4 regions of the Streptomyces sp. NPDC097640 genome follow, and region 2 is predicted to be linked to each of the others. Evidence: riboswitches for the same ligand, from Rfam matches in the RefSeq annotation. Region 2 holds a riboswitch; each other region holds the start of a gene.

Region 1 (7,288 bases), on a different contig from region 2:
CACCCCACGAGCTAGGCGGTGTCCGGCGGACAGGCCCAGCCCGGCCCCCGCCCAACAGCCCCGCACAAACCCGCGCAGTCGACGCCCCCAAGGAGGGCCCACGTCATGAGCATCGTCCTCGGAGTCGACGTCGGCACCTCCGTCACCAAGGCCGTGGCCTTCGGCCGGGACGGCAGGTCCCTGGCGGCCGCCAGCCGTCCCAGCCGGCTCGACCGCCTGCCCGGCGGGCGGGTGGAGCAGGACCTGGAGGACGTGCTGCGCACGGTCGCCGAGGTGGTCCGCGAGGTGACCGCCGCCCTGGCCGCGAAGGGCCGCGAGGCCCCCGTGGCGCTCGCGCTCACCGGGCAGGGCGACGGGCTGTGGCTGCGCGACGCGGCGGGCCGCGCCGTGCGCCCGCCGATCTCCTGGATGGACGGCCGGGCGAACGACACCGTGGCCCGCTGGGGCGAGGACGGCACCATCCGCGACCTCTACCGGCTCACCGGCTCCGGGGTGTTCCCCGGCTGCCACGCGCCGCTGCTGCGCTGGCTGGCCGACCACGAGCCGCAGGCCCTGGCGCGCGCGGAGGTCGCGGGCTACTGCGTGGACGCGGTGGCCCAGCGGCTCACCGGCGTCATCGGCGTGGACGCCTCGGACGCGTCCATGCCCTTCCTGGACGTGACCACACGCACATACGTCCCCGATGCCCTGGAAGCGTGCGGAATCGCCGAATACGCCCGGCTGTTGCCGACGCCCGCCGCGCCCGGCACCGTCCTGCGGCTCGACGACGCGGGCGCGGAGCTGCTCGGGCTGCCGGCCGGACTGCCCGTCACGGCGGGCCCGTACGACCTCCCGGCCTGCGCGATCGGCAGCGGCGTGACGGAGGTGGGCGACGGGCTGCTGATCGTGGGCACCACGCTCGCCAGCCAGGTCCTCACCGACAGCGCGCGGATCGACCCGGCGGCCGACCCGGCGGGCATGTGGCTGTGCACGCCCGACCGGGACCGCTGGCTGCGCGGCATGCCCGCCATGGTGGGCACGGCGGCCCTGGAGTGGGTCCTGGAGTTCACCGGGGCGACCACCGCGGACCTGGAGACGCTGCTCGCCGACAGCCCGCCGGGGGCGCGCGGGGTGACCGCGCTGCCCTTCCTGTCGGACGCGGGCGAGCGCGCCCCGTTCGTGGAGCCCGCCGCGCGGGGCCGGTTGGACGGCCTGACCCTCGCCACGACCCGCGCGGACGCCGTCCGGGCCGCCTGCGAGGCCGTGGCGTACGCCGCACGCCACTGCCTGGAGGCCGCGGGGCTGAGTGCGACGCTCGCGGCCTGCGGGGGCGGTACCCGGTCCGCCGCCTGGACCCAGCTGTTCGCGGACGTCCTGGGGCGGCCGGTGCGGATCCCGGACGAGCCCGAGGTGGGGGCGCGCGGCGCGGTCGCGGTCGCCTGGCGCGCGTTGGGCGACCCGGTGGACGCGGCACAATGGCGAGCCGATTCGCGTACTGTCGTACCCGACGCGGAGCGCGCCGAGGCATACGAGCGCGGCTACGCGGACTACCGGGCCAGGCTGGCCCGTACCCTCGCGGAGTGGCGGGCAACGGCGCCCGCTTAAAAGCGACCCGGCGCCGCGCCGGGCCCGGCGCAGGCCCTTGCCGGGCCCCTGCCGGGCTCGCGCCCGACCGTCCGTGCCGGACCCGCACCAGGGCCGCGCCGGGGCCGTACCGGCCCCCTGCCGGCCTCTGCCGGGCCGCCTCGGGGCATGCCCCAGGGCCCGCGTCAGGCCCGTCCCGGGCCTGCGTCAGGCCCGTGCCAAGTGCGCGCCAAGACCGCGCCAAGTCCGGCACTGAATAGCACATTCGTACGAAACACTCCACCTCGCGACACAACATGTGGGGGCGCGTGCGCTCGCCACCACAAGATGTATGCTCATGCTCGCTGTCGCCGCAGGGGAATCCGGTGCGAATCCGGAACTGTCCCGCAACGGTGTACGCGTACGCTTTTGCGTACCCGCGAGTCCGAGGACCTGCCGACAGCCGTCTCATACGTCCGGGCCCCGCGGGTTGGGCCGATGGACGCTGTGCGGTATGCCCTTGGCGGTTTCGGCATGCCCGCACGCGCCCATCGCGTACCACCCGCCCGGCCCCCAGCCGAGCGAGGGAGAACACTTCAGTGACCATCGCGCCAGCCGATCCGGTTTCAGAGGCAGCGGCTACTCAGGCAGCGGACGACGCGCCCGGGACCGCCCTGCTGCGGACCCTGACGGAGCTCACCGCCGACCTGTCCGCCACCGACCCCGGCAAGGTCGCGGCCGCCGCCCTGCGCGGCCGCCATCCCGGCTCGGACGAGGCGGAGTTGCGCACCCTCGCGACCGAGGCGGCGGCCGGTCTGATCGCCGAAGAACCCGAGTACTCGAAGCTCGCCGCGCGGCTGCTGACCCTCGCCATCGCGGAGGAGGCGGCCGGGCAGGGCGCGGTCTCCTTCTCCGCCTCGGTGGCCGTGGGCCACCGCGAGGGCCTGATCGCGGACGGCACGGCCGAGTTCGTGACCGCCCACGCCGCCCGCCTGGACGCGCTGGTCGAGCGGGCGCTGGCCGACGGCGCCGACGACCGCTTCGGCTACTTCGGGCTGCGCACCCTCCACAGCCGCTATCTGCTCCGCCACCCGATCACCCGCCAGGTGATCGAGACCCCGCAGCACTTCCTGCTGCGGGTGGCCTGCGGGCTGGCCGAGGACCACTCGGAGCGGGCGCTGGACGACGTCGCCGAGCTGTACCGGCTCACCAGCACGCTGTCCTACCTGCCCAGCTCCCCCACGCTGTTCAACTCCGGCACCCGCCACCCGCAGATGTCGTCCTGCTATCTGCTGGACTCGCCGCTGGACGAGCTGGACTCGATCTACAACCGCTACCACCAGGTCGCGCGGCTCTCCAAGCACGCGGGCGGCATCGGCCTGTCCTACTCGCGCATCCGCGCCCGCGGTTCGCTGATCCGCGGCACCAACGGCCACTCCAACGGCATCGTGCCGTTCCTGCGCACCCTCGACGCCTCCGTCGCCGCCGTCAACCAGGGCGGCCGGCGCAAGGGCGCGGCCTGTGTGTACCTGGAGACCTGGCACGCGGACATCGAGGAGTTCCTGGAGCTCCGGGACAACACGGGCGAAGAGGCCCGCCGCACCCACAACCTCAACATCGCGCACTGGATCCCGGACGAGTTCATGCGCCGGGTGGAGGCCGACGCCGACTGGTCGCTGTTCTCGCCGGTCGACGCGCCCGCGCTGGTCGACCTGTGGGGCGAGGAGTTCGACGCCGCGTACCGGAAGGCCGAGGCGGACGGGCTGGCCGTCAAGACCGTCCCGGCGCGCCAGCTGTACGCCCGGATGATGCGCACCCTCGCGCAGACCGGCAACGGCTGGATGACCTTCAAGGACGCCGCCAACCGCACCGCCAACCAGACCGCCGAGCCCGGCCGGGTCGTGCACTCCTCCAACCTGTGCACCGAGATCCTGGAGGTCACGGACGACGGCGAGACGGCCGTGTGCAACCTGGGTTCGGTCAACCTGGCCGCGCACCTGGGCAAGGACGGCCGGATGGACTGGGAGCGGCTGGACGCGACCGTCCGTACCGCCGTCACCTTCCTCGACCGCGTGGTGGACATCAACTTCTACCCGACCGAGGAGGCCGGGGCGTCCAACTCCCGCTGGCGGCCGGTGGGCCTGGGCCTGATGGGCCTCCAGGACGTCTTCTTCCGGCTGCGGCTGCCCTTCGACTCGCCCGAGGCGCAGGCGCTGTCCACCCAGATCTCCGAGCGCATCATGCTCGCGGCGTACGAGGCGTCCTGCGCCCTCGCCGAGCGCCACGGCCCGCACCCGGCGTGGTCCGCCACCCGCACCGCGCGCGGCGTGCTGCACCCGGACCACTACACGGACGCGGTGGCGACCTGGCCCGAGCGGTGGGCGGCGCTGCGCGAGCGGATGGCGAAGTCCGGGATGCGGAACTCGCTCCTCCTCGCCATCGCGCCGACCGCGACCATCGCCTCGATCGCGGGCGTCTACGAGTGCATCGAGCCGCAGGTCTCCAACCTCTTCAAGCGCGAGACGCTCAGCGGTGAGTTCCTCCAGGTCAACTCCTACCTGGTGAACGACCTGAAGAAGCTCGGCGTGTGGGACGCCCAGAGCCGTGAGGCGCTGCGCGAGTCCAACGGCTCGGTCGAGGACTTCTCCTGGGTGCCCGAGGACCTGCGGCGGCTGTACCGGACGGCGTGGGAGATCCCGCAGCGCGCCCTGATCGACATGGCCGCCGCCCGCACCCCGTACCTGGACCAGAGCCAGTCGCTGAACCTCTTCATGGCCTCGCCCACCATCGGCAAGCTCAGCTCGATGTACGCGTACGCCTGGAAGCGCGGCATCAAGACCACGTACTACCTGCGCTCGCGCCCGGCGACCCGGATCGCGCAGTCGGCCCGCGCCGCCGCCCCCGCCACCGTGCCCGTCCCCACCCAGCAGGCGCCCGTCGACCCCGAGGTCATCGCCTGCTCCCTGGAAAACCCCGAGTCCTGCGAGGCCTGCCAGTGACCACCGCCCCCGAACGCGTCAAGAACCTCCTGGACCCCGGGTTCGAGCTGACCCTGCGGCCGATGCGGTACCCGGACTTCTACGACCGCTACCGCGACGCGATCAAGAACACCTGGACCGTGGAGGAGGTCGACCTCCACTCGGACGTGGCCGACCTCGCCAAGCTCTCCCCCGGCGAGCAGCACATGATCGGCCGCCTGGTCGCCTTCTTCGCGACCGGTGACTCGATCGTCTCGAACAACCTGGTGCTCACCCTCTACAAGCACATCAACTCGCCCGAGGCGCGGCTGTATCTGTCCCGGCAGCTCTTCGAGGAGGCCGTGCACGTCCAGTTCTATCTGACGCTGCTGGACACCTACCTCCCCGACCCGGACGACCGGGCCGCCGCGTTCGCCGCGGTGGAGAACATCCCGTCCATCCGGGAGAAGGCGGAGTTCTGCTTCCGCTGGATCGACTCGGTCGACAAGATCGACCGGCTGGAGACCAAGGACGACCGCCGCCGCTTCCTCCTCAACCTGATCTGCTTCGCGGCGTGCATCGAGGGCCTGTTCTTCTACGGCGCCTTCGCCTACGTCTACTGGTTCCGCTCCCGCGGCCTGCTGCACGGCCTGGCGACGGGCACCAACTGGGTGTTCCGCGACGAGACCATGCACATGAACTTCGCGTTCCAGGTGGTGGACACGGTCCGCGAGGAGGAGCCCGAGCTCTTCGACGACGAACTCCAGCAGCAGGTCACCGACATGCTGCGGGAGGCCGTCGAGGGCGAGCTGCAGTTCGCCCGCGACCTGTGCGGCGACGGGCTGCCGGGTATGAACACCGAGTCGATGCGCCAGTACCTGGAGTGCGTCGCCGACCAGCGGCTCGCCCGTCTGGGCTTCGCCCCGGTCTACGGCTCGGAGAACCCGTTCTCCTTCATGGAGCTCCAGAACGTCCAGGAACTGACCAACTTCTTCGAGCGCCGCGCCTCCGCGTACCAGGTGGCGGTCGAGGGCTCGGTCTCCTTCGACGACGACTTCTGAGCCGCTTCTGATGCAAACCCGGCATACGGCGCGGCGCCCCTGGGATCTCCCGGGGGCGCCGCGCCGTATGCATGCCCTGTCGGGCGTCAGTCGTTGGGCACCGTCTCGTAGCGCGGCGTGCCCTCCGCCATCTGCCGCAGCGCGTCCTTACGGTCGCGCTTGGAGAGGCGGTCGATGTAGAGACGGCCATAGAGGTGGTCCGTCTCGTGCTGGAGGCAGCGCGCGAAGTAGCCGGTGCCCTGGACCGCGATCGGCTTGCCCTGGGCGTCCTGGCCACGCACCACCGCGTAGTCGGGGCGGGCCAGCGCGGCGTAGGCGGTGGGCACCGACAGACAGCCCTCGTTGGAGTCGTCCAGCACCCGGCGGTCGGCCGGGAGCTCGTCCAGCACCGGGTTGCAGACCACGCCCACATGGCGGACGCCGTCGTCGTCCGGGCAGTCGTAGACGAAGACCTTCAGGTCGACGCCGATCTGGTTGGCGGCCAGGCCCACGCCCTCGGCCGCCTTCTGGCTGGCGAACATGTCGTCGATCAGCGCGGCCAGCTTGTCGTCGAACTCGGTGACGTCCTGGCACTCCTTGTGCAGCACCGGATTGCCGACGACCGTGATCGGGCGGGCCGTGCCGCGCTCGCGATACGCGCGCTCGCGCTCCTCACAGTCCTCCGTGTCCACGATGAACTCGTCGTCCACCCGCTGCTCAGTACCTTGCTGCGCCATCGTCCGCCGCACGCCTTCCTCAAAACCGGACTCGTCGCCCTACAGGGTAACGGCCACACCCCAGGTCGTAAGGCCCGCGGCGGATGAGCGGGTATGTCAGCAGACCTCTTCCAGGTCCCGCCACTCGCGGGTGTCCGGGCTGTCCGCGACCCAGCCGTCCAGCAGCCCGCGCACCAGCCCGCTCGGCGCGGCGATCCCGCACTCCCGCTCCGCCACCCACAGCGAGCCCGAGCCCGCCATGCGGTGCCCCAGCGGGCCGGGCTGGCCGGGCTCGCTGTGGTCGTGCGGGTCCAGGTGCTCGCCCTCGCCCTCGTCGCTGGGCATCCGGCTCTCCGAACAGGAGCGGCACAGCAGCCGCACCGAGGACGACCAGTCCTCGGCGGCGAAGCCCGCGTCCGCCGCGAGCCGCTCCAGGGCGTCCCGGTCGGCCTCCGTCGCGGCCTCCAGCAGCACCACCCAGGTCGGCACCGGGGACGGCGCCCACAGCTCGATCTCGTCGAAGACCGGATACGCGGGGCCGGCGGAGGTGACGCGCTCGCCGTGCGGAACGCCGTCGTGCAGCACCACCTCGCCCCAGCGCCGCCCGGAGGACGGCAGCGGGATGGACAGCACCTCGATCCGGGCCGGGTCGAGCCGGCGGCCCCAGACGACCTCGGACTCGCCCTCCGGCGACAGCCGCACGGCCGCGCTGCCCAGCTCCATGCCCAGCGGCTCACCGGACGCGGAGGCCTCGCCCGGCACCTTCAGGCCGTACGCCTGCCAGGCGCGGCGCGCCAGCGGCCAGTCCTGGAGAGCGGTGGCGGCGATCCCCACGTTCCACCAGTCCGGGGCGCCGGTCTCGCGGTCCAGCAGCGCGACCGCGCGCAGCCCCGCCGCGCGCGCCTGCTCCCAGTCGTGCCGGAACTTGTGCAGCAGCGCCAGGTTGAACCAGGACTCCGACAGCCACGGTTCCAGGTCGGCGGCGCGGGTCAGCAGAGCTCCCGCGTCCTCGTACCGGCCGTCTCCGATGAGC
Region 2 (7,288 bases):
AGGCGGCGGTGCGCGTGCGCCACCGGGGAGCGCTGCACGTCTGGCTCCTCGACGAGGGCGACGACCCGGCGGTCAAGGCGGTCTGCGCGCGCCTGGGCGTACGCCACTTCAGCCGCAAGGGCGTCGAGAGGTGGAACCGGCCCAAGGGCCCGCACCGCGCCCGGACCAAGCACGGCAACTACAACGCCTGGCTGGACGCCCACGGCGCCGCGTACGACTACTTCGCCTCCGTCGACACCGACCACGTACCGCTCCCCAACTACCTGGAGCGGATGCTCGGCTACTTCCGCGACCCCGACGTGGCCTTCGTGGTCGGCCCGCAGGTCTACGGCAACTACGACACGGCCGTCACCAAGGCCGCCGAGAGCCAGCAGTTCCTCTTCCACGCCCTCATCCAGCGCGCGGGGAACGCCTACGGCGGCCCCATGTTCGTCGGCACCAACAACGCCGTGCGGATCAGCGCGCTCAAGGGCATCGGCGGGCTGTACGACTCGATCACCGAGGACATGGCCACCGGCTTCGAGCTGCACCGCCACCGCAACCCCGCCACCGGCCGCAAGTGGCGCTCCGTCTACACCCCCGACGTGCTCGCGGTCGGCGAGGGCCCGGCCGCCTGGACCGACTTCTTCACCCAGCAGCTGCGCTGGTCGCGGGGCACCTACGAGACGCTCCTCAAGCAGTTCTGGAAGGCGCCGTTCACCCTGCCGCCCGGCAGGCTCCTCAACTACACACTGATGGTGATCTTCTATCCGGCGTCGGCGCTCAACTGGATTCTCGCCGCCCTCAGCTGCGCGCTCTTCCTCGGCTTCGGCGCCGCCGGCCTCCAGATCGACTCCGCCATCTGGATGATGCTCTACGGCAACGCCTCGGCCCTCCAGATCGGCCTGTACGTCTGGAACCGGCGGCACAACGTCTCCCCGCACGAGCCGGAGGGCTCGGGGGGCGTGGCCGGCATGGTGATGTCCGCGCTCTCCGCGCCGATCTACGCCCGCTCGCTGATGGACGCCGTGCTGCGCCGCAAGAGCCGGTTCGTGGTGACGCCCAAGGGCGACTCGGCGAGCCCCGACACGCTCTTCGGCACCTTCCGGATTCACCTTTTCTTCCTGGCGGTCTTCGGCGGGTCGCTCGCCTCTTCCTCCTACTTCGGCCACAGTCATCCAGCGATGACCGTTTGGGCATCGCTTGCCCTGGCTGTCACGGCCGCGCCGATCGTCGCCTGGCGGTGGACCGTCCGCCAGGGGAAACGGACCGAGAAGCAGACCGCCGAAGCATCCCTTGGGGGACGATAAGACGTGAAGTACCGACCGAGTCGCCGCACCCGCCGCTTCGGGATCGGTGCGGCGGCTGTGTTCGTGCTGGCCGGAATGAACGGACCGGCCCTCTACCGGTTCAGCTCGGACAAATACCAGCAATACAAGATCAACCAACCGGAGTACAAGGCCAGGAACGGCCACTGGGCCGTGGTGAACGTCCCCGAGGAATACCGGATCAACACGATCCACGCCGCCCTGCTGCACACCGGCAAGGTGCTGCTGGTCGCCGGCTCGGGCAACAACGCCAAGAACTTCGCCGCCAAGTCCTTCCGGAGCGTCCTGTGGGACCCGGAGACGAACACCTTCAAGAACATCCCCACCCCCGAAGACCTCTTCTGCGCCGGACACTCCCAGCTGCCGGACGGAAAGCTGCTGGTGGCGGGCGGCACCCAGCGCTACGAGAAGCTCAAGGGCGATGTCGAGAAGGCCGGCGGCCTGATGTTCGTCCACAACGAGAACCCGGACAAGCCGAAGACCTTCCCGTCGGGCACCCGCTTCACCGGCAAGGAGAACGGCAGGACCTTCGAGTCCAAGGACCCGGTCCTGGTCCCGCGCGCCAAGAAGACCAAGAACGACAAGACCGGCAAGGTCACCGTGACCGCCAGCACCGCCCGGGTCTATGTGGAGGCGTTGCGCAAGGGAGCGCGCTACCAGACCGGCACCGAGGACAACTACCGGATCGCGGGGCTGCGGGGCAAGGACCGGCAGAACTTCTACGGCATCGCGCAGAAGCTGTCCTTCGACAAGAAGGACTTCCAGGGCATCAAGGACGCGTACGAGTTCGACCCCGTCGCCGAGCGGTATGTGCCCGTCGATCCGATGAACGAGGCCCGCTGGTACCCGACCCTGACCACCCTTCAGGACGGCCGGGTGCTCTCGGTCTCCGGCCTGGACGAGATCGGCCAGGTCGTGCCGGGGAAGAACGAGGTCTACGACCCCAAGGCCAAGAAGTGGAAGTACCTGCCCAAGAAGCGGTTCTTCCCCACCTACCCGGCGCTGTTCCTCGCCGAGGGCGGCAAGATCTTCTACACCGGCTCCAACGCCGGCTACGGCCCCGCCGACAAGGGCCGCACCCCCGGCCTCTGGGACCTGAAGACCAACGCGTTCAAGGCCGTGCCCGGCATCAGCGACCCGGACGCCCTGGAGACGTCGATGTCCGTGCTGCTGCCCCCGGCCCAGCGGCAGCGGTACATGGTGATCGGCGGCGGCGGGGTCGGCGAGGACCCCAAGTCCACCGCGAAGACCCGCATCGTCGATCTGAGCGAGGACCGGCCGCGCTTCCACGACGGGCCGAAGCTCTACTCCGAGGTCCGCTACCCCAGCAGTGTCATCCTCCCGGACGACACCGTCCTGACCACCAACGGCTCGGGCGACTACCGGGGGCGGGACGGCAGCAATGTGCTGCGGGCCGAGATCTACGACGCCAGGAGCAACACCGCGCGCGGCGTGGCGGACCCGCTGGTGGGCCGCAACTACCACTCCGGGGCGCTGCTGCTGCCCGACGGACGGGTGATGACCTTCGGCTCCGACTCGCTGTTCGGCGACGACGCCAACACCAAGCCGGGGACGTTCCAGCAGCAGATCGATCTCTACACCCCTCCCTATCTGTTCCGCGACGCACGGCCCAAGCTGACCGACACCGCGCCCCGGACCCTCAAGCGCGGGGCGAAGGCCACCTACCGCACCCCGCACGCGTCGGCCATCGAGCGGGTGCGGCTGATCCGGCCCGGTTCCTTCACCCATGTGACCAATGTCGAGCAGCGGTCGATCGCCCTGGACTTCGTCAGGAGCAAGGACAGCGTCACGGTGCGGATCCCGAAGGACTCGTCGCTGGTCCCGCCGGGGTGGTACATGCTCACGGCGGCGGACGAGGAGGGGACTCCGTCGAAGGCGGTGTGGGTGAAGGTGCCCGCCTCGAAGGACACCCCCGAACCCTGACCGCCCCGATCCCCCGCCCGACAGCCGCGGCGCCGAGCTTCCCCGGCGCCGCGGCTATTTCGCGTTGCGCGCGAGGTCGAGGGCGTATCGCGGCCACCATCGGCCGGCGTGCGGGCCGCCCTTGCAGGTGCCGTCCGACTCGCCCGGACGCTTGATCCACAGATACGCGGCGACCGCGGCGTCGCCCGTGCGGACCGTGGGCGTCTCGCCCAGCGCCCGCCCCTTGGGGTTGCACCAGGCCTCGGGGTCCTCCTTGCCCGGCACCGGCCCATTGCCGTTGCGGCTGGTGTCGATCACGAAGGGCTTTCCGCCGACCAGGGCGGAGAGCTTCCTGCCGTACGCCTTGTTGTCCGCGGTGGTCTGATAGTTGGCGATGTTGAGCGCGAAGCCGTCGGCCTTCTTCAGCCCGGCGCGCCGCAGCGGCTCGGCCATCCGGCGCGGATCCTTGATCCAGTGCGGATTCCCCGCGTCCAGATAGACCTTGGTGCGGGGCAGCCCCTTGAGCTTGTCCACGGCCCCGGTCAGCAGGTCGTAACGCTCCTCGAGGAACCGCCTGGGCGTGCAGCCGTCCACCGCGTGGGGCAGTGCGTCCGGCTCCAGGACGACCGTGGCGGCCCGGTCACCGATGCCCCTGACCGCCTTGTCCAGCCAGGCGCGATACGCGTTGCCGTCGGCGGCGCCGCCCTTCGAGTACTGGCCGCAGTCGCGGTGCGGGATGTTGTAGAAGACCAGCAGCGCGTCACGCTCCTCCGACACGGCGGCCTCGGTGAACCCCCGCGCCTGGCCCTCCGGGTCGTCCACCCCCAGCCACTCCGCGACCGGCTGCGCGGCGATCTTCTGTATCAGCTTCGCCTCGACGGTCTCCCCCTTCCTGCGGTACGCGGCGACCTGCCGGGCCGCGGCGCCGTCCGGGTTCACCCAATACGGCACGACATTCCTGGGCCGCTGTGCGGGCCTCGCCGCCGCGATCGCCTCCTCCTCGCGATCGGAACGCCCGGAACCCGACGAGCCGAAGCAGCCGGAGAGCGTCACGAGCGACAGCAGCGCCCCCACCGCCGCCCCGGCACGGACAGCCCCTCGCCGACGGCCGGTGTAACTCCCGTACATCCACTCCCCCTTGGGTGCACGCTCCGGGGGACACCCCTCAGGCCCCCGGTAGGACAAGACCGGTCGAAACCATGCTTACACACCACACCGGCCCTCACGGGGTTATCCACAGCCCTTTGCGTGAATTCGCCCGTACGGCGCGAAGCGGCCCCTCCGGGCCCGGTTGACAGGTACCCGTCCGCCTGGGACTCTCCGATGCGACAAGTCAACACAACGAGACGACGGCGTACAGGAACCCGGTGCGAATCCGGGACGGTCCCGCCACTGTGACCAGGAGTCGGCGCGCGCGAACGGCGCCGCACTTCCCGGGAGTCAGGAACTGGCCGTCGTTCTCCTTCCTGCTGAGGGGCGTGGAAACCCCACTAGGAGGCAACAGCGGATGTCCCTGCACACGGCACGGCACACCGACCCCGCGGCCGTCTCGGCCGCCACCGCCCGCACCCGCGACTGGCTGATCGCGGCCGGCGCGGTCATCCTCGCTCTCATCGCCCTGTACGCGGTCTTCATCGACAACGGCTCGCTGATCTCGGCGACGGGCGACTATCTGCACGAGTTCTCGCACGACGGCCGGCACCTCTTCGGTGCCCCCTGCCACTGAGGGGTCCGGCACCCCATGGCAGACGGTCACGTTCCCGTACTCCCCCTGCTCCGGCGGGGCCTGGCGGCGGGCGCCCTCGCGGGCCTCGCCACCGGGCTGTTCTCCCTGCTGCTGGCCGAGCCCCTGATGGACCGTGCCATCCGGCTGGAGGAGAAACGCCAGGAGGGCGAGCACTCGCACGCCGCCGCGGCCGCGGCGGTCACCCACCACGAGGAGCTGTTCTCCCGCGGCACCCAGCACTTCGGCCTCGTCGTCACCGCCGTGGTCGTCGGGCTGGCGCTCGGCGTCTTCTTCGCGGTCGCGCACGCGCTCGTCCACCGCGGATCCGACGCCTCCGCACGCCCCTGGCCCCGCGCGCTCACCCTCGCCGCGGCGGGCTTCGCCGGCCTCTCGCTCCTGCCAGGCCTGCGCTACCCGGCCAACCCGCCGGGCGTCGGCGACGCGGGCACGGTCGGCGACCGCCAGGCAATGTGGATCGCCGCGGTGGCGATCGGCGTGCTCGGCATGGTGCTCGCCCGGCTGGTGCACGTCCGGCTGACGGCGGCGGGCCGTGGTCCCGCCGTGGCCCAGACGGCGGTCGCCGCGACCGTCGTCGCGGTGCTCCTCGCCCTGTTCGCCCTCCCCGACAACCCCGACCCGGTCCCCGTCGAGTCCACGCTCCTCTGGGACTTCCGGATGCTCTCGTTCGCCTCGCACGCGGTGATGTGGGCGGTCCTCGGCGCCACGTTCGGCGCCCTCGGCCTCCGCGCCCTGCGCGAGCGCGGCACGACGACGCACCGGCCGGACCCGGTCCCGACCGCGGCGTAACCCTCGGGCCCGGTGGGCGGGCTTCCCCGCCCACCGGCTCCCGCCTACCGGCTCCCCGTCAGATACGCCGACACCACCACCGTTCCGCCGCCCGCCCCGCCGCCCGCGAGCAGCCGCAGCTCCGCGCGGCCCCCGGCCCGCGCCGCGTACACCCGCCGCGCGTCGAACCGCGTGGCGGTGACCATCGCGACGTCCTCGACCGTGAACTCGGCCACCGTCCCGTCCGCCCGGGACACCCGCACCGCGTCGCCGCGCCTGACCCCGCCGAGGCGGCGGAGGAGCCCCGCGTCGGCCGGCCCGACCAGCACCGCCGCCCCCGAGGCGCCCGGCCGCGCCCCCATCTCGTACCAGCCCCCGCTCCCGTCCCGGCCCTGGCCGGCGACCGGCGCCGCGATCCCCGCCGACTCGACGACGACACGACGCGCGGGCGCGGCCGGCAGCGGGTGCCAGGCCCTGGGCAGCGGATGCGTGGGCGGGCGCCCCACGGCCGCCACATCCCCCGTCAACGGCACCGCTCCGCCCAGGCCCTCCGCCGCGTCATGGCCCCACAGCCACAGTCCGAGCAGCAGCGCCGCCCAGGCCACCCCCGCGATCGCCCTCGCCCGGCCGACGCCGCCGGGCCGCTTCCCATACACCGCCGTCAGCCCGACGCCGCGGCGACCGGGCGACGGCGGCGCCGCACCGCCAGCCCGGCGACGGCCAGCGCCGTGGCTCCGGAGAGCGCCAGGCCGTACGCCTCGGCCCCGCCGAGGCCGCGGCGCGCCGCGTCGTCGGCCGGGGCGAGGTCCGAGTGGGCGCGGTGGACATGGCCGGGGCGTGCGGGGGCGGCGTCCTCCTGGTCCGCGACGGCGGGACCGGCGATGGCCATGACCACCGCCGCCGCACAGACGGCCATACGGAGCGTGAGGGCGAGCGGGCGCATGGTGAAACCTCCTGATACCACCGAGGCTCACGCGCACCGCCGGAAGCCGCATCCGCTGCGGCCCCCGGCTGCTCCGTACGGGTCAGACGCGCTCCGGTACGTTCCAGCGCGTTCCGGCGGGCGTCAGATCCGCTCGACCAGGTCCGCGATGGAGTTCACGACCGTGGACGGCCGGAAGGGGTGCCGGTCGATCTCATCGGGCTGGGTGACCCCCGTGAGCACCAGGAAGGTCTCCATGCCCGCCTCGAGACCGGCCAGCACATCGGTGTCCATCCGGTCGCCGATCATCGCGCTGCTCTCGGAGTGCGCGCCGATCGCGTTCAGCCCGGCCCGCATCATGAGGGGGTTCGGCTTGCCGACGAAGTACGGCTCGGCCCCCGTCGCCTTGGTGATCAGCGCGGCCACGGAACCGGTCGCGGGCAGCGCGCCCTCCGCGGAGGGCCCGGTCTCGTCGGGGTTGGTGGCGATGAAGCGGGCGCCGTTGTCGATCAGGCGGATGGCCTTGGTGAGCGCCTCGAAGCTGTACGTACGGGTCTCGCCGAGCACCACGTAGTCCGGCTCGACGTCGGTGAGGACGTAGCCGATGTCGTGCAGGGCCGTGGT
Region 3 (7,288 bases), on a different contig from region 2:
GAAGCCGTGCACCAGCGCCGCCACCGAGCGGGACTGCGACGAGGCGTCGACGACCAGCACCACCGGCGCGCGCAGCAGCTTCGCCACATGCGCCGTCGACGCCAGCTCGCCCTGCCCGGCCGCCCCGTCGTACAGCCCCATCACGCCCTCGACGACCGCCAGGTCACAACCGGCCGCCCCGTGCAGAAACAGCGGGGCGATCCGCTCCGGCCCGCACAGATACGCGTCCAGATTCCGCCCCGGGCGCACCGCACGCCCGGGGCGGGCCGGGGACGAGACGGCCAGGGCGTGATAGCCGGGGTCGATGTAGTCCGGGCCGACCTTGTGCGGCGACACATCGAGACCGCGCTCCGCGAAGGCGGCCATCAGGCCCATGGCCACCGTGGTCTTGCCGCTGCCGGAGGCGGGCGCGGCGATGACCAGGCGCGGCACGCTCACCACTGAGCCCTCACCATTGACCGTCTCCCATGTGAACCCTCACCACTCGATGCCCCGCTGCCCCTTCTGACCGGCGTCCATCGGGTGCTTGACCTTGGACATGTCGGTGACCAGATCCGCGAAGTCCAGCAGCGGCTCCGGTGCGTTACGCCCCGTGATGACCACGTGCTGGGTCCCGGGCCGGTCGCGCAGTACCGAGACGACCTCCTCGGTGTCCACCCAGCCCCAGTGCATGGGGTACGCGAACTCGTCCAGCACATACAGCCGGTATGTCTCCGCCGCGAGATCCCGCTTGACCTGCTCCCACCCCTCGCGCGCCGCCTCCTCGCTGGAGATGGCGTCCTGCTGACCGCGCTGGAGCCACGACCAGCCCTCGCCCATCTTGTGCCATGCGACCGTCCCCCCTTCTCCCGACTCGCCGAGGACGCGCAGCGCCCGCTCCTCGCCGACCCGCCACTTCGCCGACTTCACAAACTGAAATACACCGACCGGCCATCCTTGGTTCCACGCCCGCAGCGCCAGTCCGAACGCGGCCGTCGACTTCCCCTTGCCGACGCCCGTGTGCACAAGCACCAGCGGCCGGTTGCGGCGCTGCCGGGTGGTCAGCCCGTCGTCGGGCACGACGGTCGGTTGTCCCTGCGGCATCAGGCGGCCCTCCATGTCTTTCGTGCGGTTCGTGCGGTTCGTGCGGTTCGTGTATCGGGTGCGGTGCGGGCGTCGCGCACCAGCGCGGTCATGCTGTCCGCGCGCAGTTCGTCGAGCGTCACCGGCGTGCCGCGCAGCTCGCGGGCCAGCGCGCCCGCCAGGCCCAGCCGGACGGGTCCCGACTCGCAGTCCACCACCACCGAGGCGACCCCGTCGTCGGCCAGCAGCCGCGCCGCGCGCCCGGCCCTGGCCACCGGGTCCGGTCCGCCCGTGGCCCGCCCGTCCGTCACCACGACCAGCAGCGGACGGCGTGACGGGTCTCGCAGCCGCTCGATCCGCAGCACCTCGCGGGCCTTCAGCAGCCCGGCGGCCAGCGGGGTGCGCCCACCGGTCGGCAGCCTCTCCAGCCGGGCCGCGCCCGCGTCCACCGACGAGGTGGGCGGCAGCGTCAGGGCGGCCTCCGCTCCCCGGAAGGTGATCAGGCCGACCTTGTCCCGCCGCTGGTACGCGTCCAACAGCAGCGACAGCACAGCGCCCTTGACGGCGCTCATGCGCTTCCGCGCGGCCATCGACCCCGAGGCGTCCACCACGAACAGCACCAGGTTGCCCTCGCGCCCCTCGCGCACCGCCTCCCGCAGGTCGTCACGGCGCACGACGAGACCCGGGCCCTGGCGTCCGCGTGCGCGCTGGTGCGGGGCGGCGGCCCGTACGGTCGCCGACAGGTGCAGCTTGGCCAGCGTCCCGCGCGGGCGGCGGGCGCCGGTGGTGCGGCCGTGGGCGGTGCGGGCGCGCGACCGCCGCCCCGCCGCGCCCTCGCCGAGCCCCGGCACGTCGAGCCGCCGCGTCCGGAACGGCTCGGCGGCGCCGACGGCGGCGCGTTCGCCGCCGGGCCCGGCGGCGTTGGCACCGGGCGTCTCGGCCGCGGCCTCCGGACCGTCGGAGCCCGTGCGCTGTTCCGGGACGGAGGGCCCGGTCTGCGGCGGCGCCTGCTCCGGCGCGCCCTGCGGCGGCTGTCCGCCGCCCGGCCCGCCCGGTCCGCCCGGTCCCTCGTCTGGTCCGTCCGGTCCTTCCTGCCCCTCGGGCCCGTCGCCCGGGTCCGGATCCGGGTCGTCGTCCGCGCCGCCGGACTCGCGCAGCACCTCGTCGAGCTTGTCCTCGTCCAGCCCCGGCGCGTCGAACGGCGCCCGCCGGCGCCGGTGCGGCAGCGACAGCAGCGCGGCCTGCCGCACGTCCTCGGTGGTCACCTCCGTACGCCCCGCCCACGCAGCCAGCGCCGTCGCCGTCCGCGCCGTCACGATGTCCGCGCGCATCCCGTCCACCTCGAACGCCGCGCACACCGCCGCGATCTGCCGCAGCGCGCCGTCGCCCAGGCGCACGTGCGGCAGCAGGGCGCGCGCCGCCGCGACGCGCTCGCGCAGCGCGCCCTCCTCGTCGGCCCAGCGCACGGCGAAGGCGGCCGGATCCTCGTCGTACGCCAGCCGCCGCCGCACCACCTCGACCCGCTCGTCGGTGTCCCGCGACGCCGCGACCTCTACCGTGAGGCCGAAGCGGTCCAGCAACTGGGGCCGCAGCTCGCCCTCTTCGGGGTTCATGGTGCCCACCAGCAGAAAGCGCGCCGCGTGCCGTACGGAGACGCCCTCGCGCTCCACATAGGAGGCGCCCATGGCCGCCGCGTCGAGCAGCAGGTCGATCAGGTGGTCGTGCAGCAGGTTGACCTCGTCGACGTAGAGCACGCCGCGGTGTGCGTCGGCCAGCAGGCCCGGCTCGAACGCCTTCACTCCGTCTGAGAGAGCCCGCTCGATGTCCAGCGCCCCGACCAGCCTGTCCTCGGAGGCGCCGACCGGCAGCTCGACCATCCGGGCGGGCCGGAGGGTGCCGCTGCCCGGCTCGTGCGGGCCGTCCGGGCAGCGTGGGTCGGGCGCGGCGGGGTCGCAGGAGAAGCGGCAGCCGGGCACCACGTCGATGCCGGGCAGCAGGGCGGCCAGCGCCCGCACCGCCGTCGACTTCGCGGTGCCCTTCTCGCCCCGCACCAGCACCCCGCCCACGGCCGGTGACACGGCGTTGAGCAGAAGCGCCAGCCGCAGGTCGGCCATCCCGACGAGCGCGGTGAAGGGGTAGGGGGCGGCGGTCATACGGGGGTTCCTCCTGCGGTGAGGGGGCGATGGCGGTGTGGGCGTTGGCGGAGGCGGAGGCGGGTGGCCCGGGGTTTGTTCCCCTCCCCGCCCCTTCCCGATCCGGGGGCGGGCCCCCGGGCCCCCGGGCCGTGGGGGCCGGTCGCGACCGGCCGTTGGCGTCGGTGGCCGGGCGCCGTGGCCGGCGAGGCAGGGCCGCTGTCGTGGTCAGTGGTGGGGGTGATCTGCGCTTTGTTCCCCTCCCCGCCCCTTCCCGATCCGGGGGCGAGCCCCCGGGCCCCCGGGCCATGGAGGCCGGTTGCGACCGGCCGTTGACGACGGCGGCCGAGCGCCGAACTCGGCGAGGCCGGGCAGGCGCTGCGGGGGAGGCCTCCAGCGACGTGGGGGGTGCCCGGGTTGGGGCTGGTTGTGCCTCTGGCGGGGCCAGTGGTGCGGGTGGCCTGGGGTCTGTTCTCCGCCCCACCCTTTCCCGATTCGGGGGCGGGCCCGCGGGTCCCCGGTCGGCGTCGGCGGTCGAGCGTCGTGCCCGGCGTAGCCGGGCCCGCGGCGGTGGCGGGGGCGGTGCGTACGGTGGGGGGCTTGGTGGCTGTTGTGGGGGTCACCGGGGCTCCCGCGGGAACGGTGGTGCGCCCGGTGGGACGAACGGCAGTCCCTCCGGGACGCCGTTCTCGATGAGCCGCAGCAGCGCGTCCGTGTCCGCGTGTTCCTCGATCAGGTCGCCCAGGCGGTCCAGCTGTTCCTCGCGCAGCTCCCCGAAGCGGGTGTCGGGCGCCGGGACGAACGCCCGGCCCGCCGCGTCCGCGACCCGTCGCAGGAAGGCGCGCCGGAAGCCGTCGCTCTCCAGCGAGCCGTGCCAGTGCGTGCCCCACACCGAGCCCACCCGGCAGCCGTCCAGGAAGGGCTCGCCCGCGCCGTCCGGCAACTCGGCGACCCCGTGGTGGATCTCGTAGCCCTCCACCGGCTCGCCGAGCGCCTCGCCGACCGGCCGCGCCAGGGTCTTGTGCACCGCGAACCGCACCCGTACGGGCAGCAGCCCCAGCCCCTCGACCGTCCCGGCCCGCGACTCGACCTCGTCCTCGATGCGCTCGCCGAGCATCTGGAAGCCGCCGCAGATGCCCAGCACCGGGCGACCCTCGGCGGCCCGCCGCGCGATCGCCGCCGCCAGCCCGCGTTCGCGCAGCCACTCCAGGGCCCGTACGGTCCCGCGGGTGCCGGGCAGCACCACCAGGTCGGCGTCGGTCAGCTCCTCCGGCCGGTCCACGAACCGCACGACCACGCCCGGCTCCGCGGCCAGCGCGTCCACATCCGTGAAGTTCGACATGAGCGGCACCGCGGCGACCGCGACCCGCAGGATGTCCGCGCCGTGCGGCGGCGCGACGACGCTCTCGCGCACCGTCCCGCGCAGCGAGACACGCAGGCCGTCCTCCTCGTCGATGCCGAGCCCGTGCGCGTACGGCAGCACGCCCATGGTCGGGCGGCCGGTCAGGCCGCGCAGCATCTCCAGGCCCGGCTCCAGCAGGGTCACATCGCCGCGGAACTTGTTCACCAGATAGCCCGCGACGAGCCGCTGGTCGGCCTCGGAGAGCAGCGCGGTCGTGCCGAAGAACGACGCGAAGACGCCGCCGCGGTCGATGTCCCCGACCACGACGACCGGCAGCCGGGCGGCCCGGGCGAGACCCAGGTTCACGATGTCGGTGCGGCGCAGGTTGATCTCGGCGGGGCTGCCCGCGCCCTCGCAGATCACCGCGTCGTGCGTGCGCCGCAACTCGGCGAGGCACTCGGTGACGGTGCCCAGCAACGCCTCCTGGCGCCCCGCGTGGTACCCGCGCGCGCTCAGCTCGCCCACCGGCTTGCCCAGCAGCACCACCTGGCTGCTGCGGTCGCTGCCCGGCTTGAGGAGCACCGGGTTCATCAGCGCGCTCGGTTCGACGCGCGCGGCCGCGGCCTGCATGGCCTGGGCGCGGCCGATTTCGGCGCCGTCGCGGGTCACGAAGGAGTTGAGCGACATGTTCTGCGCTTTGAACGGCGCGACGCTGACGCCCTTACGGCTGAGCCATCGGCAGATCCCGGCCGTGACGACGCTCTTGCCCGCGTCCGACGTGGTGCCCGCGACGAGCAGGCCGCCGCCCTGTGCCCCGGTCGCGCCCCCGCCGGGTATGCCGCTCATACGCTGTCCCTCCCCGCGGCCGCAGGCCGCGCCGTCCTGCCAGGTCCCGTTCCGGGTCCGTCCGTCCGCAAGGACCGTGCCCAGCGGGCGAGCGCGCCATGTGGGGCACGGGACGGCCCCAGCGCCGCCCCCACTGCCAGCCGGGCCCCGACGGACACGCCGAGCGCCAGGGCGCCGACGCGCTGCGACAGCCGAACCGCGCGCTCGATGTCGGCGGCCTCCACCGCCCGCCCGCCGGGGTTGAGCACCGGCCGGTGCTCAACGCGGCCGCCGTACGCGAGAGTGCCGCCCAGCCGTACGCCGAGCGCGCCCGCGAACGCGGCCTCCACCGGGCCCGCGTTGGGGCTCGGATGGCGGTGGCCGTCGCGCAGCCAGGCGCGCCGCGCGCCGCGCGGGTCGGGCCCGGCCAGGGTGGCCAGCGTCGCGGTGAGCCGCGCGCCGGGCCAGCCGGCGAGGTCGTCCAGCCGGGCCGCGGCCCAGCCGAACCGCCGGTAGCGCGGCGACTTGTGGCCGACCATCGCGTCCAGGGTGTTGACGGCTCGGAAGCCGACCAGGCCCGGCACCCCGCCGACGGCCCCCCACACCAGCGCGCCCACGACGGCGTCCGAGGTGTTCTCGGCGACCGACTCGACGACCGCGCGCGCGATCTGCCGCTCGTCCAGCGCCTGGGGGTCCCGGCCGCACAGGTGCGGCAGCCGCCGCCGGGCGGCGTCCAGGTCCCCGGTGGCCAGCGCGCCGCCGACGGCGCGCGCCTCCCGGCCCAGCGTGGTCCCGCCGAGCACGGCCCAGGTGGCGGCGGCGGTCAGTACGGTGTGCGCGGCGCGGGAGGGGCCACCCGAGGAGTCGCTGCCCAAGGCCCGTACGGCGTGCACCGAAAGCGCGGCCCCCGCGGCCGCGCCGCCCGCGCACAGCGCGGCGTACAGGGCCCCGGATCCGCGGTGGTCGCGCCACAGCAGCCGCTCGACGGCCAGGGCGGCGCGCCCGAACGCGGCCACGGGGTGGCCGCGGCGCGGATCGCCCGTGGCGAGGTCGCCGAGGAAGCCGAGGGCGGCGCCGCACGCGTACGAGGCGTGATCGGCACCCATCGTCAGTCCGCCGTCGTGCCTCGGCGCGTCGGGGCGTGGAGTTCGGGCCGCGGGCGGGTCGGCGTCGGCGGCATGGCGGTGCCGGGCATGGCGGTATGTCCTCACTCAGGGTCCGCGCCCTGGTTCGACGTGACCGGCGGTGAGAGTCTCCTGGCTCCCGGATCCGCGCTTCTCCCGGTCTTCCAGCCTCCGTACGGAGGCCGTGACTTGTGCGGGCTATGGGAGAGCGCTCCCCGGTGACAGTGGCGGGACCGCGCCGGATTCTCACCGGCTTCCTCTCCTGCCGCCGTTTGGCTCGGGAAGTCCACCATGGGCCGCGAATGGCCGTCAACTCGCGAATGCCCCGGGATGCGCGAGTGTGCCGAGGCCCACACGCGCCGCACACGCCACGGCCGCCGGGCGGGTCCGCGCTGGTCGGCGCGGCCCGGCCCGGCGGCCGCGGCTACTGCTGGAACACGGCCGAGCCGTGCGGGTTCAGGCCGTCAGGCCACGATCAGATTGATGCCGTACGCCACCGTCGCCGCGCACAGCGCGAAGCAGGCGTACGCGGCGGCGCGCGCGGGGCCGACGCCGACGCCGGCACCCGCCGGGGCCGCGGCGGTGTCCTGGCCCGCCTCGGCCTGCTGGGGCTTGCGGGAGGCGCCGAGGATGCCGAGGGTGAAGACGCCCACGAAGCCGACGGTCACCACGAGGCTGACGCCGAAGACCTGGCCGAGAGCCGCCCAGTCGATGCTCATCGCGTTACTTCCTTAGCTGGTGCTGCCGGTGGCGGCGGAGGCGCCGGCCGGGGTGGCGGAGGGGGAGGAGGCGTGCGCGGGGGC
Region 4 (7,288 bases), on a different contig from region 2:
ACGGCCAGCCCTGGAGATTCATCACCGTGCCGTACAGGACGGAGGCCACCGCCCCGTATCCGGCGAGCAGCAGCAGCTCACCGCGCCCGCGCAGCCGGTCGGCGCCGGGCAGCAGGCCCGCGCCCATGCCCACCCACCCCATGGACAGCATCTGGAACGGCATCCACGGCCCCACCCCGCCCGTCAGCAGCGCGGAGGCGAACATCGACACCACGCCGAGTACGAAGCCGAAGCCCGGGCCCAGCACCCGCCCCGAGAGCACCATCAGGAAGAACATCGGCTCGATGCCCGCCGTCCCCGCGCCCAGCGGCCGCAGCGCGGCCCCGGCGGCCGCCAGCACCCCCAGCATCGCCACGGCCTTGGCGCCGATACCGGTGTCGGCGATCGTCGCCACGACGACGGCCAGCAGCAGCGGCAGCAGGGCGGCGAACAGCCAGGGCGCGTCGGCGGAGTGGGCGAGCCCGGACGCGGAGTCGGCGAGCAGCGGCCAGCCGAAGGCGGCGACCCCGATCGCGGAGACCAGCGCGAGGGCGGCGACGGAGCGGGTGCCGAGGCGGACGGCGCGGACCTGGCGCCCCGCGTTCGTCCCCCTTGCCCCGCCCGGTACGGCGCCGTCGCCACGTGCCGTCATACGGTCCGCTCCCGCTCCTCCAGGGCCCGCCGCACCTGCCGGACCGTCAGCCACGGCTGCGGGGCCAGCACCTTGGCGACCTGCGGGGCGAATGCCGGGGAGGACACCACGACCCGCGCCGTCGGGCCGTCGGCCACCACCTCCCCGTCGGCCAGGATCACCACCCGGTGGGCGAGCTCGGCGGCCAGCTCCACGTCATGCGTGGCCAGCACGGTCGCGTGGCCGTCGGCGGCCAGCCCGCGCAGGATCTCGACCAGGCGCGCCTTCGCCGCGTAGTCAAGGCCGCGGGTCGGCTCGTCGAGCAGGAGCAGCGGCGGGCGCGCGGTGAGGACGACCGACAGAGCCAGCGCGAGCCGCTGGCCCTCGGACAGATCGCGGGGGTGTGCCGAGTCCGCCACGCCCGGCAGCAGCCGGCCGACCAGCTCCCGGCAGCTGCCTTGGGCCGCGCCCGCGTCCCGGTCGGCCGCCGCGCACTCCGCGGCGACCGTGTCGGCGTAGAGCAGATCGCGCGGCTCCTGCGGTACGAGGCCGACGTGGCGCAGCAGTTCGGCGGGGCGCGTGCGGTGCGGTACCACAGCTCCTACGCGTACCGAGCCGGAGGCGGGCGTGTGCATCCCCACCAGCGTGGACAGCAGAGTCGACTTGCCCGCGCCGTTGCGGCCCATCAGCGCCACCGTCTCGCCCGGCCGCACCGACAGGTCCACGCCCCGCAGCGCCTCGATTCGACCGTGGCGTACGGCCAGCCGCACCGCCTCGGCGACGGGCTCACCGTCCCCCGCGTGCGGATCTCCGTCCGGGGTGTGCGGCGCCAGCCGCTCCCGCAGCGGCGCCGCCCTGCGGCGGGCGTCCCGTACGGACAGCGGGAGCGGGGACCAGCCCGCGAGGCGGCCGAGCTCGACCACGGGCGGCTGGACGGGCGAGACCGCCAAAACCTCGGCCGGGTCCCCGACGACGGGGGCGGCGCCGGGGTGGGGCAGCAGGATCAGCTGATCCGCGTACTGGACCACCCGCTCCAGGCGGTGCTCGGCCAAAAGCACCGTGGTGCCCAGGTCGTGCACCAGCCGCTGGAGCACCGCCAGGACCTCCTCCGCCGCCGCCGGGTCCAGCGCCGACGTCGGCTCGTCGAGGACCAGGACGCGCGGGTGTGTGGTGAGCACCGAGCCTATGGCGACCCGCTGCCGCTGGCCGCCGGAGAGCGTCGTGATGGGCCGGTCGCGCAGCTCGGCCAGGCCGAGCAGGTCCAGGGTCTCCTCGACCCGGCGGCGCATGGTGTCCGGCGGGACGCCCAGCGACTCCATGCCGTAGGCGAGTTCGTCCTCGACGGTGTCCGTGACGAAGTGGGCCAGCGGGTCCTGGCCCACCGTGCCCACGACATCGGCCAGTTCACGCGGCTTGTGGGTGCGGGTGTCGCGGCCCGCCACGGTGACCCGCCCGCGCAGCGTGCCGCCTGTGAAGTGCGGCACCAGCCCGGAGACGGCGCCCAGAAGAGTCGACTTGCCGACCCCCGAGGGGCCGACGAGCAGATACAGCTCCCCCTCCGGAACGGTCAGGTCCACGCCCCGCAGCACGGGCTGCGGGGCGTCGTCGTAGGTGACGGACACCTGCTCGAAGCGGATCACCGCGTGGCCTCCTTGCCGGTGTCCTCGCTGGTCTTCTGTGAGGTGGGGCGCGGCACGGCGGCCACCGGGGCCGGAGCCCGCGACGGGGCCTGTGACGGGGTCTGGGACGCGGCCCGGTCGGGCGCGGGCGCCACGAACGCCGGGACCAGCCCGACCAGCACGCTCGCCGCCGGCCACAGCGGCAGCACGGGCGAGGTGAGCGGTACGGCGGGCGGGTCCAGGGCCTGCGGGGCGTACGAGGCCGCCCAGATCATCAGGCCCGCCACCGCCACCCCGGACCCGGCCACCAGCCACGCCCGCGCGTCCCACCGGTCCGGCCGGTAGCGGCTGCGCACCGAACGGCGGCCGCCCAGCCACAGCCCGCCGAGCGCGGCGGCGAGCCCCGCCAGCAGCACCGGCAGGCCGAAGCCCGCGCCCTGCGCGGCCAGCAGCCCGTACGTACCGGCGCACACCCCGAGCAGCCCGCCGAGGGTGAGCGCGGCGGTGGCGCGGGCCACGGCGGGCGGGACCTGGGCGGTGCGGCCGTAGCCGCGTGCGTCCATCGCGGCCGCCAGCGCCACGGACCGCTCCAGCGCCCCCTCCAGCACCGGCAGCCCCACCTGGAGCAGGGCGCGCACCCCGCGGTCGGGGCGGCCGCGCAGCCGGCGGGCGGCGCGCAGCCGCTGGACGTCCGAGACCAGGTTCGGGGCGAAGGTCATCGCGACCACGACCGCCACGCCCGCCTCGTACAGCGCGCCGGGCAGCGACTTGAGCAGCCGGGCGGGGTTGGCGAGCGCGTTCGCCGCGCCCACGCAGACCAGGAGGGTGGCCAGCTTCAGCCCGTCGTACAGCGCGAAGACCAGCCCCTCGGCGGTGACCCGGCCGCCGATCCGCACGCCCTGCGCCCAGTCGGGGAGCGGGACTTCGGGGAGCGTGACCAGTACGTGGGTGCCGGGGATCGGCGAGCCCAGGAGCACCGCGAAGCACAGCCGGATCGCCAGCACCAGGAGCCCCAGCTTGAGGAACGCGCCGTACGAGCGCGCCCACGGCGCGTCGGTGCGGCGCGCGGCGACCACATAGCCCGCCACGCCGACGAGCAGCCCCAGCAGCAGCGGGTTGGTGGTGCGGGAGGCGGCCGTGGCCAGCCCGAGGGCCCACAGCCACCAGGCCCCGGCGTGCAGCGCGCCACGCGAGCTGTGCGTGGTGTGCGTGGTGCGCGCGGTGTGTGCGGTGCGCGCGGTGCGCGGGTGTCCGGCGGCGGCCCGGTCGGCGCCGCTCATCGCCGGTGGTGGCGGCGCGACTGCCAGACGGCGGCGGCCCCCAGCGCGACCACGGCGGCCAGACCGCCGATCAGCCCGGCCGACGGGCCGCCGCCTCCACCGCCCTGTCCGCCGCCCCCGCTGTCCCCGCCGTCTCCGACCTGTCCGCCACTGCCGCCGTCCGACGGGGCGTCGACCTGCTCGCCGCAGCCCGTGGCGGGGTAACCGGCGATGGCGCACAGCAGGGCGGCGGAGTTGTAGCGCAGCGGCTTGGCGACGGCCGCCAGCGCGTCCCCGGCGCTCGCGTCCTCGCCGACCCGCGCGCACTCCGTGCGGGGCTCGGGCGGGGTGCGGTGGTCGGGGGCGTCGGCGGCGGTGCCGAAGTCGAGGACCACGGCGACGCGTTTGGTGCCGCCCTTCGCGGGGGTGTCCGCGCACACCGTCTCGAACCCGGCCGAGCTGCGCGGCCGGGTCGCGTCCCCCGAGTCCTCGCTCACCGCGAACCGGAACCCGACCGTGTCGCCGTCGCCCGGCCGGGCCGTGGCGGGCCCCTGCGTGGCGTACGTCCAGCCGTCCTCGCCCCGCTCCCGCTGCCAGAACGACCAGTAGCGGTAGCCCGCGGCCTGCGCGGGGGAGGCGCCGAGGGCGAGCGCGGACACCATCGTGGACACGAACACGGCGCAGAAGGCGAGGGCGGCGCGGGACGGACGCGCGGCGGCGGGCCGCGGCGCAGGGCGAGCGGGCTCCCCCTGCGTCGGCCGGTCGGCCGATGACCTTGGGGCCGCCGGCGCGGGTTCGGGTCGCTCGGCGGGAGGCAGCCCCATCAGAGCTGCTGCTTCTTCCGGCCGCTCAGCAGGAAGCCGATGCCGATGCCGGCCACCGCGAAGACGCCCACCGTCCACCAGACGCCGCCGACACCCCCCTTGTCGTCGTCCTTCTTCTCCCCGTCCTTGTCCTTGCCCTCATCCGAGTCCGCCTGCGACCCGGACGCCGAGACCGACTCCGGCTTCGGGCCGGTGGCGTTCAGCTGCTGGACGAGGTCGGCGCCGCCGAAGCTGCGCGGATCCGCCCCGGCCGCGTGCGCCGCGAGGACCAGCTTGGCCAGCGCCCCCGGGTCGCCCTTCGCCCACGCCAGCGCGCCGTTCTTCTCGTTCTGGAGCCACTGGAGGGGCTTGGCCGCGGTCGCGCTGTGCTCCCCGGCGGCCAGGGCGACTATCGCGTCCGCCGTGCCGCCGAAGTCGGGCTGGTCCTCGGCACCGGGCATCGCGGACAGCAAGTGGCTGCCGTGCCCGGCCATGGTGTCCGCCAGATACGCGGCGGCGGCCCGCGCGGCCTCGGTCACCCGGGCCGGCTTGGCGCTCCCGCTCTTGTCGCTCTTGTCGTCCTTGCCGCCCGAGCCGCAGTCCAAGGGCTCCGGGGCCTTGCCGGCGTCCTTGCCCGCGGGCTCGAAGACCCAGCCCTTGCCCTCGGTGGCCAGCGCGGCGGCCGTCGTCGCCAGGTCGTTCGCGACCGGCTTGCCCTTGTCCGCCGTATACGCGAACGCCCCGCGCTGCCCCTCCTTGGCGTCACACCCCAGCTGGAGGCCGAGCAGCACGTCGTACGGCGTCCGGCCGTCCTTGGCCGACTTCACCTGCTTCGGGTCCTGGCCCGCGGCGGCGAAGGCGCCGACGGCGGCGGAGGTGGAGTTGGCGTCGCTCGGGCTGCCCGGGCTCATGCCCCAGCCGCCGTCGTCGTTCTGGTTCTTCTTCAGCCAGCCGACGCCCTTCTCGACCGCGGCGCTGCGCCCACCGACCGCGGCCAGCGCCTGTACCGCCGCCGCTGTCGCGTCGGTGAACTCGCCCTTCTTCGGGTCGCACGCGGCGGAGGCGTCGGCCCGGTACGCGGCGAAGCCGCCGTCCTCGCACTGCTGGCCGGCCAGCCAGTCGATGGCCGATCTCGCCGGGGTCACCCCGACCGCGTCCTGCGCCAGCAGCGCGAGCGACTGCCGCCACACCCCGTCGAACTTCGGGTCCTTGGCGCCGTACAGCCCCTTGGGCAGCGCCGCCGAGCCGGACGGCTTGGGGGAGGGCTTGGCGTCGGCGAACGCGGCGGGGGCGGCGGCCGTGCACAGGGCGGCCAGGGCGGCCAGAGCCGTGGCGCTGCGGCGTACGTTCATGGCGACGGTGCCTCTCGGTCGGGGGTCTCGGCGGTGGCTGGGCAGCGGTACGCGGCCGCGCACGGCCAACCACCCCGCACGCCGAGGGACGTGCGAACGCGATGACACCGGGCTCAGCTCCGCATACCTCGACGGTGCCGCCGCCGGGCGGGCCGGCGGCGGGAGCCTGCGGTGCGCCCGACCAGGTGTCCCGGCTCGTACGCCCTGCGGCACACAGCCCGTACTCACGGTTGCGGGTCAGCGCCGGAATCTCACCGGCTTCCCCCGATCGGACGCGGATGAAGTTTTCACGCATACCTTATCCGGCGCCCACGGGGGCCGGACCACGGCGGTCGGGCCCTTGGGGGTGGGCTGGGGAGCGGGCGAGGGGGCGGGCGAGGGAGCGGGCGACGGGGCGGGCGCATACTCCTCCCATGGATCTGGACATCCGGTTCCGCTTCGGGCTGACGCCGTTGGCCGAGGTGCGGCCGTGGGGGCGGGGCGACCGCCCGGTGCTGCACTGGTTCGGGCTGACCGACGGCTGGTACGTGATCGACCTCGGCGAGCACGAGCTGCTGCGCTACTCCGAGCGCACGGTGCGGCGGCTGCGGGGCGGCGAGGGCGGCGGAGGCGCCGGCCCGGCGCATCCGTATGCGGACTACTACGTGGTCCGGCTCTGGGAGGACCTGCTCGCGCTGCTGCCGGCTGCGCTTGAGCCGGTACCTGAGGACCTGGCCGACTTCGTGGCCCGCGACTCCTCCGGCTGGCACTGGGAGGACACCCCGGAGGCCGAGGCCGCTGCGCAGTGGCACGGCGGCCGCACCCTGAACACGGGGTATCTGCGCGTCGCGCCCGACATCCGCTGCTGGCGGACCGTCGCCGGGGCAGACGACGTCATGCATGTCAGCTGGACGCATCAGCCGGATCCCGAGGACGAGATCGACTTCGCCGCGCCGGCCACGGGCCGGGTGACCCTGCCGACCAGCGCCTTTGTGGCCGCCGTCGGCGAGCTCGACCGTGCGCTGCTGGAGGCGATGGAACGGCGGATCGGCGAGCTGGCGGCTGCGGGGCCGCCGCCGGGCGTCGAGCTGGACCTGGAGCAGCTGCGCCGTGAGCACCGGGACCGCGCGGGGTGGCTGGCGCGGGCGCGGGAGTACGAGTACGCCACCGACTGGGCCGCCGTACGGGCGGGCGCGGCGGCGCTCCTCAGATCACCAGGCCGGGGCTGCGGGTGAGGCCCAGGAGGCCGAGCAGGCGCTCCATCATGTCCTCGAACAGCGGCACCGGGTCGTCCAGGACGTAGGACAGATGGCCGTAGACGGCCAGGCAGAGCATGCCGTAGATCTGGCGCCAGCAGGTGAGCATCAGGAACGCGACGCCGAGGGGGACTTCGAGGCCGATGACCTCGCGGTAGGTCCGCAGCTGGGCCACCAGCGCCGGGTCGAGCTCCTCGTCCGCAGGGCAGGCCAGCTTCCCCTCGCGCCACAGCCGGGTGAAGCCCCGTCCGAACACCCCGCCCAGCTCGCGCGATATGACGTGCGGGATGTCGTCCGCGGTCTTGGCCGCCGAGGGGTAGCCGGCGCCCATGAGCAGGTTGAACTCCGCCGGGTTGGCCACGGACCAGTCCAGCACGGCACGGGCGGCGGCGTGCAGCTGCGCGCTCACG

The links. Region 2 has a riboswitch for cobalamin ahead of ABTY62_RS39830 (CbtB domain-containing protein). Riboswitches for the same ligand answer to the same signal wherever they lie in the genome.
Positions count from the first base shown of each region.
Region 1: another riboswitch for cobalamin. It lies ahead of ABTY62_RS14765 (ribonucleoside-diphosphate reductase subunit alpha); the one in region 2 lies ahead of ABTY62_RS39830 (CbtB domain-containing protein).
Region 3: another riboswitch for cobalamin. It lies ahead of ABTY62_RS45980 (cobalamin biosynthesis protein); the one in region 2 lies ahead of ABTY62_RS39830 (CbtB domain-containing protein).
Region 4: another riboswitch for cobalamin. It lies ahead of ABTY62_RS22850 (SCO2321 family membrane protein); the one in region 2 lies ahead of ABTY62_RS39830 (CbtB domain-containing protein).

Region 1 is NZ_JBEOSB010000008.1:198,207-205,494, reverse strand. Features, by position in the region: gene ABTY62_RS14775 (2-hydroxyacid dehydrogenase) at 1-15, shown strand, start outside; gene ABTY62_RS14770 (FGGY family carbohydrate kinase) at 106-1,584, shown strand; cobalamin riboswitch at 1,895-2,017, shown strand; gene ABTY62_RS14765 (ribonucleoside-diphosphate reductase subunit alpha) at 2,142-4,541, shown strand; gene ABTY62_RS14760 (ribonucleotide-diphosphate reductase subunit beta) at 4,604-5,560, shown strand; gene def (peptide deformylase) at 5,647-6,276, opposite strand; gene ABTY62_RS14750 (tetratricopeptide repeat protein) at 6,373-7,288, opposite strand, start outside.
Region 2 is NZ_JBEOSB010000035.1:55,272-62,559, reverse strand. Features, by position in the region: gene ABTY62_RS39845 (glycosyltransferase family 2 protein) at 1-1,289, shown strand, start outside; gene glxA (radical copper oxidase GlxA) at 1,293-3,251, shown strand; gene ABTY62_RS39835 (glycoside hydrolase family 6 protein) at 3,306-4,358, opposite strand; cobalamin riboswitch at 4,564-4,700, shown strand; gene ABTY62_RS39830 (CbtB domain-containing protein) at 4,738-4,956, shown strand; gene ABTY62_RS39825 (CbtA family protein) at 4,972-5,763, shown strand; gene ABTY62_RS39820 (sortase domain-containing protein) at 5,808-6,407, opposite strand; gene ABTY62_RS39815 (hypothetical protein) at 6,404-6,685, opposite strand; gene ABTY62_RS39810 (HAD-IIA family hydrolase) at 6,809-7,288, opposite strand, start outside.
Region 3 is NZ_JBEOSB010000052.1:3,622-10,909, forward strand. Features, by position in the region: gene ABTY62_RS45960 (cobyrinic acid a,c-diamide synthase CobB) at 1-441, opposite strand, end outside; gene cobO (cob(I)yrinic acid a,c-diamide adenosyltransferase) at 478-1,083, opposite strand; gene ABTY62_RS45970 (putative cobaltochelatase) at 1,083-3,215, opposite strand; gene ABTY62_RS45975 (cobyric acid synthase) at 3,814-5,382, opposite strand; gene ABTY62_RS45980 (cobalamin biosynthesis protein) at 5,379-6,467, opposite strand; cobalamin riboswitch at 6,592-6,791, opposite strand; gene ABTY62_RS45985 (hypothetical protein) at 6,950-7,204, opposite strand; gene ABTY62_RS45990 (inorganic phosphate transporter) at 7,217-7,288, opposite strand, start outside.
Region 4 is NZ_JBEOSB010000014.1:85,556-92,843, reverse strand. Features, by position in the region: gene ABTY62_RS22870 (ECF transporter S component) at 1-631, opposite strand, end outside; gene ABTY62_RS22865 (ABC transporter ATP-binding protein) at 628-2,250, opposite strand; gene ABTY62_RS22860 (CbiQ family ECF transporter T component) at 2,247-3,509, opposite strand; gene ABTY62_RS22855 (SCO2322 family protein) at 3,506-4,150, opposite strand; gene ABTY62_RS22850 (SCO2321 family membrane protein) at 4,312-5,643, opposite strand; cobalamin riboswitch at 5,806-5,931, opposite strand; gene ABTY62_RS22845 (DUF5984 family protein) at 6,057-6,857, shown strand; gene ABTY62_RS22840 (TetR/AcrR family transcriptional regulator) at 6,829-7,288, opposite strand, start outside.